Regions from separate parts of the Granulibacter bethesdensis genome, predicted to be linked through region 2. Evidence: predicted binding sites of a transcription regulator. Region 2 holds the regulator's gene; the other holds the start of a gene.
What was found. Region 2 encodes LexA, which represses DNA repair genes until DNA is damaged. Its sites were predicted from a motif close to TGTTCTANNTANGTTC; they were not measured.
Positions count from the first base shown of each region.

Region 1: GbCGDNIH6_RS09240 (PA0069 family radical SAM protein) is a predicted target of LexA. The motif match lies at 1,800-1,815, and genes of this name have one in related genera.

Region 1 covers NZ_CP018192.1:2,072,139-2,076,557, reverse strand. The annotation lists gene GbCGDNIH6_RS12600 (hypothetical protein) at 1-218, opposite strand, end outside; gene GbCGDNIH6_RS12595 (DUF1697 domain-containing protein) at 231-437, opposite strand; gene GbCGDNIH6_RS09240 (PA0069 family radical SAM protein) at 560-1,744, opposite strand; gene GbCGDNIH6_RS09235 (chloride channel protein) at 1,856-3,295, shown strand; gene GbCGDNIH6_RS09230 (DJ-1/PfpI family protein) at 3,292-3,978, shown strand; gene moaB (molybdenum cofactor biosynthesis protein B) at 3,983-4,419, opposite strand, start outside.
Region 2 covers NZ_CP018192.1:950,300-954,718, forward strand. The annotation lists gene GbCGDNIH6_RS04230 (ComEC/Rec2 family competence protein) at 1-1,341, shown strand, start outside; gene lexA (transcriptional repressor LexA) at 1,335-2,063, opposite strand; gene GbCGDNIH6_RS04240 (molybdopterin molybdotransferase MoeA) at 2,168-3,370, opposite strand; gene moaC (cyclic pyranopterin monophosphate synthase MoaC) at 3,380-3,868, opposite strand; gene trpC (indole-3-glycerol phosphate synthase TrpC) at 3,870-4,419, opposite strand, start outside.

The sequences.
Region 1 (4,419 bases), 1.1 Mb from region 2:
AGGCGCGTGTGCGCCATCCCATCCGGGTAGAGGACGAAAAGCTCTCGTTTTCCCAATTGCATCTGCTCATTCTTGAGCCCGGTGACGTGATCGAGTGGAACGGTTGGGAGCACCCCATCGACGAATAGCGCCATGACAGGATTGCCAGGCGAATTTGTAAAAGGGTTGCGGGCCAGTGTGTCGGCGATCTCGGCAGCGGTCCGTACGATCACCCCCACGCTTTTGTCAGCCTAAACAGAGAGCTGATCTTCAAGGGGGGATCGCACCTGCTGCTCTGTCTTCTCGCTTTGAAAGACGACATTGCCGCTGGGGATATAGGTTTTGACTTTTTTGAATCCAATCGTCTCGCACATCTGCGTCAGCGCCTTCATCGGCAGTGTGCCGGTGCCGCCGACATTCACGGCGTGAAGCAAGGCTAGATATCCGGTCAACTGCACACTCCGCGTTTCATGACTGCCGACATAACCGCGACGCAGCTGGATTTTCTGAAAAAGGCATGTTTTCCAAAACAGCCGAATCCCCGGGCTGCCAGATATTGTCCAACAGCCTTTTGCTGCTTTTAGAATAAAGAAAGTTGCCGCGCCTGTCTGTCGGTTTGTTTCGTGTTTTGCCTGATAACCTGGGATGGATCAGAGACTGCTTCATCCGTTCCGGAGGGGCTTTGTGCGGCATGTGAGAACCGGGTCACGTCCAGCGGCTCCATGGCTGTATTAAGCCTGTAAGCCTTTACCGCATGCTGAAAACGGCTGCGCAGTATAGCGGCATAGGGACCATCTCCGCGGAAACGGCTGTGAAATTCCGCATTGTTCAGCTTTCCGCCGCGCATGCCCCGGATCAGGTTCAGGACTTTACGGGCTTTGGCAGGGAAGTGATGCTCCAGCCAGTCCCGGAACATGGGGGCGACCTCCTGCGGCAGGCGAAGCAGAATATAACCTGCCTGTCTGGCCCCGGCTTTGGCGGCTTGCTCCAGAATGGCTTCCAGTTCTGCATCGTTCAGGCCGGGAATCATGGGGGCTGCCAGCACACCGGTCGGAATGCCCGCCTGTTGCAAGGCTTCAAGGGTCTGAATACGTCTGGACGGGCTGGCCGCCCGAGGTTCCATCAGGCGGGACAGGGTTGGGTCCAGTGTCGTCACGGAGAGATAGACCCTGACCAGTTTTCGCTCCGCCAGCCGTGCCAGAATATCGCGATCTCGCAGCACGCCGGCTGATTTGGTAACGATGGTGACGGGGTGTTCGAACCGCTCTAGTACGTCGAGGATCGAGCGGGTCAGGCGCAGGCTGCGTTCTACCGGCTGATAAGGATCGGTATTGCTGCCCAGTGCGATGGGGCGTGGCACGTAGGAAGGGCGACTGAGCGCCTTGCTCAGCAGGGAGGCGACCTCCGGCTTGAACAGAAGCTTGGTTTCGAAATCCAGCCCCGGCGAGTAGCCGAGATAGGCATGGGTGGGGCGCGCGAAGCAGTAGATACAGCCATGTTCACAGCCGCGATACGGGTTGATGGCACGATCAAAACCGATATCCGGACTGTCATTCCAACTGATGGCGGTGCGGCTGCTGTCGCGGATCAGGGTTGTCGGCAGGGCGGCCGGGGCATCTTCCAGACTGCCCCAGCCATCATCCCATGGAACGGGTTGGTAACGGTCATAGCGGATACCGGGTTCTGACACGGCTCCACGCCCTTTTCTGGCCAGAGACGGCATTGCCTCCGGCAGTTCCATCGGGGCATGAGAGGGACATGGCATGGCGGCGTCACAGGTATGGTCTGAATGGGGGGATGACGATTGGCGGCCCATCGTTTGTTCCCTTTATGTTCTTTTGCAGCTTAATGCGGTCCGAGCAGGGAGTCCAGAACAATGAATGAACAATCGGATACGCCGCGCTCGAATGGAACGGAGCATGACAGTGTTTCATCGCTGTCTGATTCAGTGCGCCGCATGACACGCTCGGCCCGGGCGCGGCGGCTCAGGCGGTCGCCGATGATATCCACACGGCTTTGGGTGCGGCGGATGGTGTTCTGGGGCGGTGCCGTGGCAGTTTCGCTGACCGCCATCGCGTTCGCAAAATTGGCAGACCGGGCGCAGGATGTTTTCAGCGTGGTGATCGCCCATGGTGCCTGGATCATTCTGATTCTGGCGCCAGCCGGGCTGGTTGTTTCGTTTCTGCTGGCGCGGCATGTCTTTCCCGGTTCACAGGGAAGCGGGATTCCGCAGGTGATTGCCTCGCTCGATCTGGCGGATGTGCGGCAGGTCGACAGGATTTTATCGCTGCGCATCGCTGTCGGTAAAATTCTGCTGACCCTGTTGGGGCTTGCCAGTGGTGCCTCGATCGGCAGGGAAGGGCCGACCGTGCAGGTGGGTGCCTCCGTGATGCATGCGCTGGGTCGCTTGCTGCATCTGCCGACGCCGGAATTACGACGCAGCGTCGTGCTGGCAGGGGGCGCTGCCGGGATCGCCGCTGCTTTCAACACCCCGCTTGCCGGGATCGTGTTCGCAATCGAGGAATTGAGCCATTCCTATGAGGCCAGAACCTCCGGCAATACGCTGGCGGCCGTGGTGATTTCAGGTGTTGTGACGATCGCTCTGGTCGGAAATTACAGTTATTTCGGCCATATCGATGCGACAATGAAATTCGGACCATCGGAAGTGATGGCCATGGTGATCTGTGCGTTACTGGGAGGACTGCTGGGTGGTTCTTTCAGCGCCTTACTGATCCGTGCCGCCAAGGGCTTTCCTGGTGCGCTCGGGAGGTTGGTGAAGCAGTATCCGGTGCTGTTTGCGGCATTGTGCGGCCTGATCGTGGCTATCACCGGCCTGCTATCCCATGGCGAGACATACGGTACAGGATATGAGCAGGCGCGTGATATGGTGACCGGCATTCCGGGCGATACCGAAGGGTTGAAATTCGCGCTGTTGAAACTGGTGGCCTCGGCCGCATCCTATCTCAGCGGGATTCCGGGCGGGATTTTCGCGCCCTCCCTCGCCATTGGGGCCGGGCTTGGGGAATGGGTAGCGTGGCTGGTACCAGGGCTGGCCGCCGGATCGGTGGTGCTGCTGGGGATGGTGGCGTATTTTTCCGGGGTGGTGCAGGCCCCGATTACGGCGGCGGTCATCGTGATGGAGATGGCGGATAATCAGTCGATGCTGATACCGCTGATGGCCACTTCGATGATGGCGTTTGCGGTGTCGCGCTTGGTATGCCGTCGCGCTCTGTATGGTGCGCTGGCGCGGCGCTTCGCCATGACGATCCCTGTCCCGTCTCCGGTCAGGGAGACTGTGCAGGAGGAAGGTAAATGACAATTCATATTGGGTTGTTGTTGTTTCCGGCGATCACGCAGCTCGACCTGACGGCTCCGTGGGAGGCCTTCCGGCATGTCCCCGATGCGCAGGTGCATCTGCTGTGGAAAGAAACCGGCCCGGTCATGGCAGAAGGCGGTATGCGTATCGAGGCCGACACGAAGCTTTCCGAAGCGCCCCGACTGGATGTGATCTGTATTCCGGGCGGCAGGGGGATCGACGCCCTGCTGGAAGATCAGGAGGTGCTGACCTGGCTCGTCAAACAGGCGGAAACGGCGCGCTTCATCTGTTCTGTCTGCACGGGTGCGCTGGTGCTGGGGGCGGCAGGATTGCTGCGCGGGAAGAAAGCGACCACCTACTGGGCGGCGCATGATTTTCTGACCGCCTTCGGGGCGGAGCCGGTGCAGGCGCGCGTGGTGCAGGATGGAAAGCTGCTGACCGGCGGTGGCGTGACAGCCGGGCTGGATCTTGCGCTCAGTGTCATCGCCGCCATGAGCGGGGAGGCATTGGCTCAGTCCGTTCAGCTTCAGATGGAATATGCGCCGGCACCGCCATTCCAGTCCGGGCGTCCGGAACAGGCGCCTCCTGCCATCCGCGCCGAGGTGGAGGAGATGCTGACAAAGGGACGTGCCGCAAGACGGCAGATCATTGACCGTATCACGGCACAAAAACTGACAGAGTGATGGCTCAGCGTTCTTTCAGCCGTGGCATCAATTCCACGAAATTGCAGGGTCGATGACGGATATCCAGCTGCCAGCGCAGAATGTCCTGCCAGGCATCTTTCACCGCGCCGGTGCTGCCGGGCAGCGCAAAGATATAGGTCCCGTTGGCAACCCCCGCCAACGCGCGTGACTGGATCGTCGAGGTGCCGATTTTCTGGTAACTCAGCATACGGAATAACTCGCCGAACCCTTCGATCTTTTTTTCCAGCACGCGGTCGAGCGCTTCCGGTGTGACATCGCGCCCGGTGACGCCGGTGCCGCCGGAGGAAATGATTACGTCGATTGCGGGGGTGGCGATCCAGCCGCGGAAAGCAGCCTCCAGCGCATCCGCATCATCCTTGATGATTTCCCGCATCAACACAGCGTGGCCTGCTTCCCCGATCATCGTGGCAAGCGCATCGC
Region 2 (4,419 bases):
GCTCATTTGCTGGCCATTGCGGGTCTGCATATCGCGATTGTCATGGGGACCATCTTTGCCGTGACGCGCTGGCTGCTGACCCGGTGTGAATATACGGCGCTGTTCTGGCCATGCCGACAGATTGCCGCCTCGACTTCATTGCTGTCAGGGTTCGCCTATGCGGCGCTGACAGGGTTGCATGTGCCGATCATACGCAGTGCGGTGATGGCGATGATTGCCTGTCTCGCTCTGTTTCTGGGGCGCAGGGCATTGTCCATGCGAGGGTTGGCGATTGCCGCGGCTGTGATTGTCCTGATCTGGCCGTATGAAGTCACCGGTGTCAGCTTCCAGATGAGCTTTGCTGCCGTGATGGCTCTGGCAGCCGGATATGAGGCGCTGGGACCGTGGCTGGCCAGTCTGGCCGGGCGGCGTGTGCTCCATCATCTGACGGCGGTGGCGTTGACCAGCTTGCTGGCGGGCACTGCATCGGCACCGTATGGAATTTATCATTTCGGGCAGCTCCAGCTTTATTTCGTGGCGACCAATATGATCGCAGTGCCGCTGATGGCATTCTGGGTCATGCCTGCCGGTCTGCTGGCCATGGCATTGATGCCGCTTGGCCTTGATCGACCCGTTTTTGTTGTTATGGGAATCGGAATCTGGCTGATCCTGACCGTTGCGAAACTGGTCGCAGCCTTGCCGGCTGCCGTCCTTGCTGTACCGCCAATGCCAGGCTGGGGATTGTTCATGATCAGTGCCGGGCTGATTTGGCTTTGCTTCTGGCGTGGTCGTGTCCGGTTGTGCGGCGTGCCCGTGATGATGGCCGGGATAGCGTCTATCGGACTGACTGTGCCTGCCGACCTCCTGATATCAGCGGATGCACGTATGGTCGCTGTCAAAGCCGGTTTACGTGTTTTTGCCTTCGATAAAGGAAGTTCGCCCCTGCTGACGGAGGCATGGCAGGCTTATTGGGGAGTGAAGGATTTTACACCGCTTTCCGTGGCGGGGCGTCTTGCCACGCACATGGCGCGATGTGGTGAGAGCGGCTGTCTCGTCACACCGGTGTCAGGCGCCCCGGCGGTCTTTCTGAAAACGGGAGAGGGCACGGAGATATGCCAGCCCGGGGCGCTTGCCGTCATTCTGGATGGCTGGAGCAGCCAGTGTCGGGATCAGCCCGTGATCTCCCTGTCGCAGATACGAGAGGAGGGCAGCATTGCGGTATGGTTCAGGCCCGGCAGGATCTCTGTGCTGACAGACCGGGCATGGCGCGGGGACCGACCATGGGTGCAGCCACCACCTGATACCAGCCCGGGCCAGTGGAAAGCGCCGCTGGCCCGGACTGATGAGATGATCCCTCAGTAACGGCGAAGCAAGCCAATCAGCCTTCCCTGAACCCGCACGCGATCAGCCGGGAAAATTCTGGTTTCATGGCGTTCATTCGCTGGTTCCAGGGCCACCGACTTGCCGCGTCGCCGCAGGCGCTTGAGTGTGACTTCAGTATCATCGATCAGGGCGACGACGATCTGCCCGTTTTCGGCAAGGTCCGATTGCTGGATAATCACTGTATCGCCATCGAAAATACCGGCATCGATCATGGAATCGCCAGCAACTTCCAGTGCGTAGTGTTCTCCATTGCCAAGCATATCGATGGGCACGCTGAGATAGGCGCTGGTGTCCCGCAATGCCTCAATCGGCATACCGGCGGCAATGCGTCCGTAAAGCGGAAGCTGTACGGCCGAGGCATCCTGAGCCGCCCTTACCCCCGCGATCCGGTTGGAGAAACTTCCCTGAATGACGTTCGGTGTAAAGGCGGGAGCAGGGGCAAAGGACGGAGCCGAAGGGGCTGTTTTCGGCACCGGCATGCTGGCGGCTTCCGGCATGCGGATCACCTCCAGCGCACGGGCGCGATGATGGCGGCGGCGCAGGAAGCCGCGTTCTTCCAGAGCTGAAATAAGGCGGTGAATTCCTGATTTGGATTTCAGGTTCAAGGCCGCTTTCATTTCCTCAAAACTGGGGGAAAAGCCTGTTTTACGCAGATGACCATCAATGAGCAGCAACAGCTCATACTGTTTGCGTGTCAGCATGCAGAAGGCCTTTCAAGACCGTTCCGAAAGGAAAAAGCGCACAAAAGAACAAACAAGCAACAAAGATGTTCTACATAAGTTCGTTCTGTCGCGTCAAGCGTCCTTTATAATCCGGCACTATCCAGTAGCAGGACTGGCACGATCTCTCCTGCTGCGGCCTGTGGCGCATGGGGCGCACGCATGATCAGCGCGTTGGCCCGTGCCAGGGCGCTGATCATTGAAGAATCCTGCACAGGAAAGGATTCGACAACCGGACCGGACTGCGTCTGCGTTATGATCCCGCGCATGAAGTCGGTGCGATGATCATTGGCTCGCAAGGGGGCCACCAGTCGTGCCGGCTGTGTCCGCAAGGGAGAAGCAGGCAGACCGCGTAACACCTCCAATGCAGGCAGCACGAACAGCAGGGCGCAAACATAAGCCGAGACGGGGTTGCCAGGCAGACCGATCAAAGGTGTTCCGGCCAGTTTTCCGTGCATCAGCGGTTTGCCCGGTCGCATGGCAATTTTCCAGAAATCCAGCGTCAGCCCGCGCTCCCCCAGTGCAGAGCGTACCAGATCATGATCGCCCACACTGGCCCCGCCGATGGTGATCAGCAGATCGGATTTTGTGGCGGCTTCTGCACGGGCGCGGATGGTATCGCTGTCATCACCGCTGAGCGGTAGCAGGATCGGGTCTCCGCCAGCTGCACGGATCATGGCGGCCAGCATGTGGGAATTGGAGCTGACGATCCCACCCGGTGGTACCGACTCCCCGGGCAGTGCGATTTCATCGCCGGTTGCCAGTATCGCAATGCGAGGGCGGCGATGAACCGTCAGCCAGGGAATATTGGCGGCAGCGGCAAGACCAATATCCCGCGCTGTCAGGATATGCCCTGATTCCAGCACGGTTTGATTTGTGGTGAAATCCTGTCCCTGCCGTCTGATGTGGCGATCAGGCCGTATGGTCTCGGCAGGAATAACGATGTCATCCTGCCGCTGCGCTTCTTCCTGCAACAGAATGGTATCTGAGCCTTGTGGAACGACGCTGCCGGTGAAAAGACGAACTGCCTGACCGGCTTCCACGGTGCCGCTGAAGGGATGTCCGGCTGGAGCCGCGCCGATGACGGTCAGTCTGGCTCCCGCCACCGCATCGGCGCAGCGTACCGCATAGCCATCCATGGCCGAAACATCATGAGGAGGCTGGGTCACCCGCGCCTTCACACTGACAGCCAATACCCGGCCGTGCGCCTCTGCGATTGAGACCGTCTCGGCCATGGTAGGGGAGACGGAGGCCAGAATACGGGTGCGGGCTTCTTCGACCGGGATCATGATCTTTGTTCAATCCTGTCGGAAATGACCTGACTTGCCGCCGGATTTTTCAACCACACGGATGTCGCTGATAGTCATGCCGCGATCAACGGCTTTGCACATATCATAGATGGTCAGGGCGGTGATGCTAACCCCGGTCAGGGCCTCCATTTCAACGCCTGTACGTCCGGAGGTCCGCACCCGCACCTCAATCTCGACTTCTCCCGGTCTATCGTTGCGGAAATCAACCGTGATTGCCGTGACTGGCAACGGATGGCAAAGCGGGATCAGATCAGCCGTCCGCTTGACCGCCATAATCCCGGCCAGCCGAGCAACCCCCAGCACATCGCCCTTTTTGGCACTGCCTTCCTGAATCATCGCCCATGTGGATGGCTGCATCGTGATCCGTCCACGGGCTACACCCTGCCGGTCCGTTACCGGTTTGTCGGCAATATCCACCATAGCCGCTTCCCCGGCGGCGTTGAAATGGGTCAGGCGGGGAGAAGGCTTATCCTGCATGTCAGGCAATGGGTGGGACAGGAGATGAAGAATCGATGCCTATCAGCTCACGCACGGCCTTGGTGACATCCTGCTGCCGCATCAGGCTTTCGCCGACCAGAAAGCTGCGTACGCCTGTTGCTGCCAGGCGCTGTATGTCTTCATGCGTGCGGATGCCGCTTTCTGCGACCAGAAACCGGTCGGGCGGAAGCAAAGGCGCGATGTTCAGGGTGGTGGAGAGGTCTGTTTTCAGAGTTTTCAGATTACGGTTATTGATGCCGATCAATCCCGTCTGAAGGGCCAGGGCACGGTCAAGCTCGGCTTCGTCATGGACTTCAGCCAGTACGTCCAGATCAAGATGACGGGCGGTTTCTTCCAATTCTCGCGCTTCGTCATCTGTCAGTGCGGCCATGATCAGCAGGATGCAATCTGCCCCCATGGCACGGCTTTCATAGACCTGCCACGGATCGAGGATGAAATCCTTGCGGAGTACCGGCAGGGATACGGCGGTGCGCGCAGCAATCAGATGGTCCGGGTCACCCTGAAAATACGGTCCATCGGTCAGCACCGAC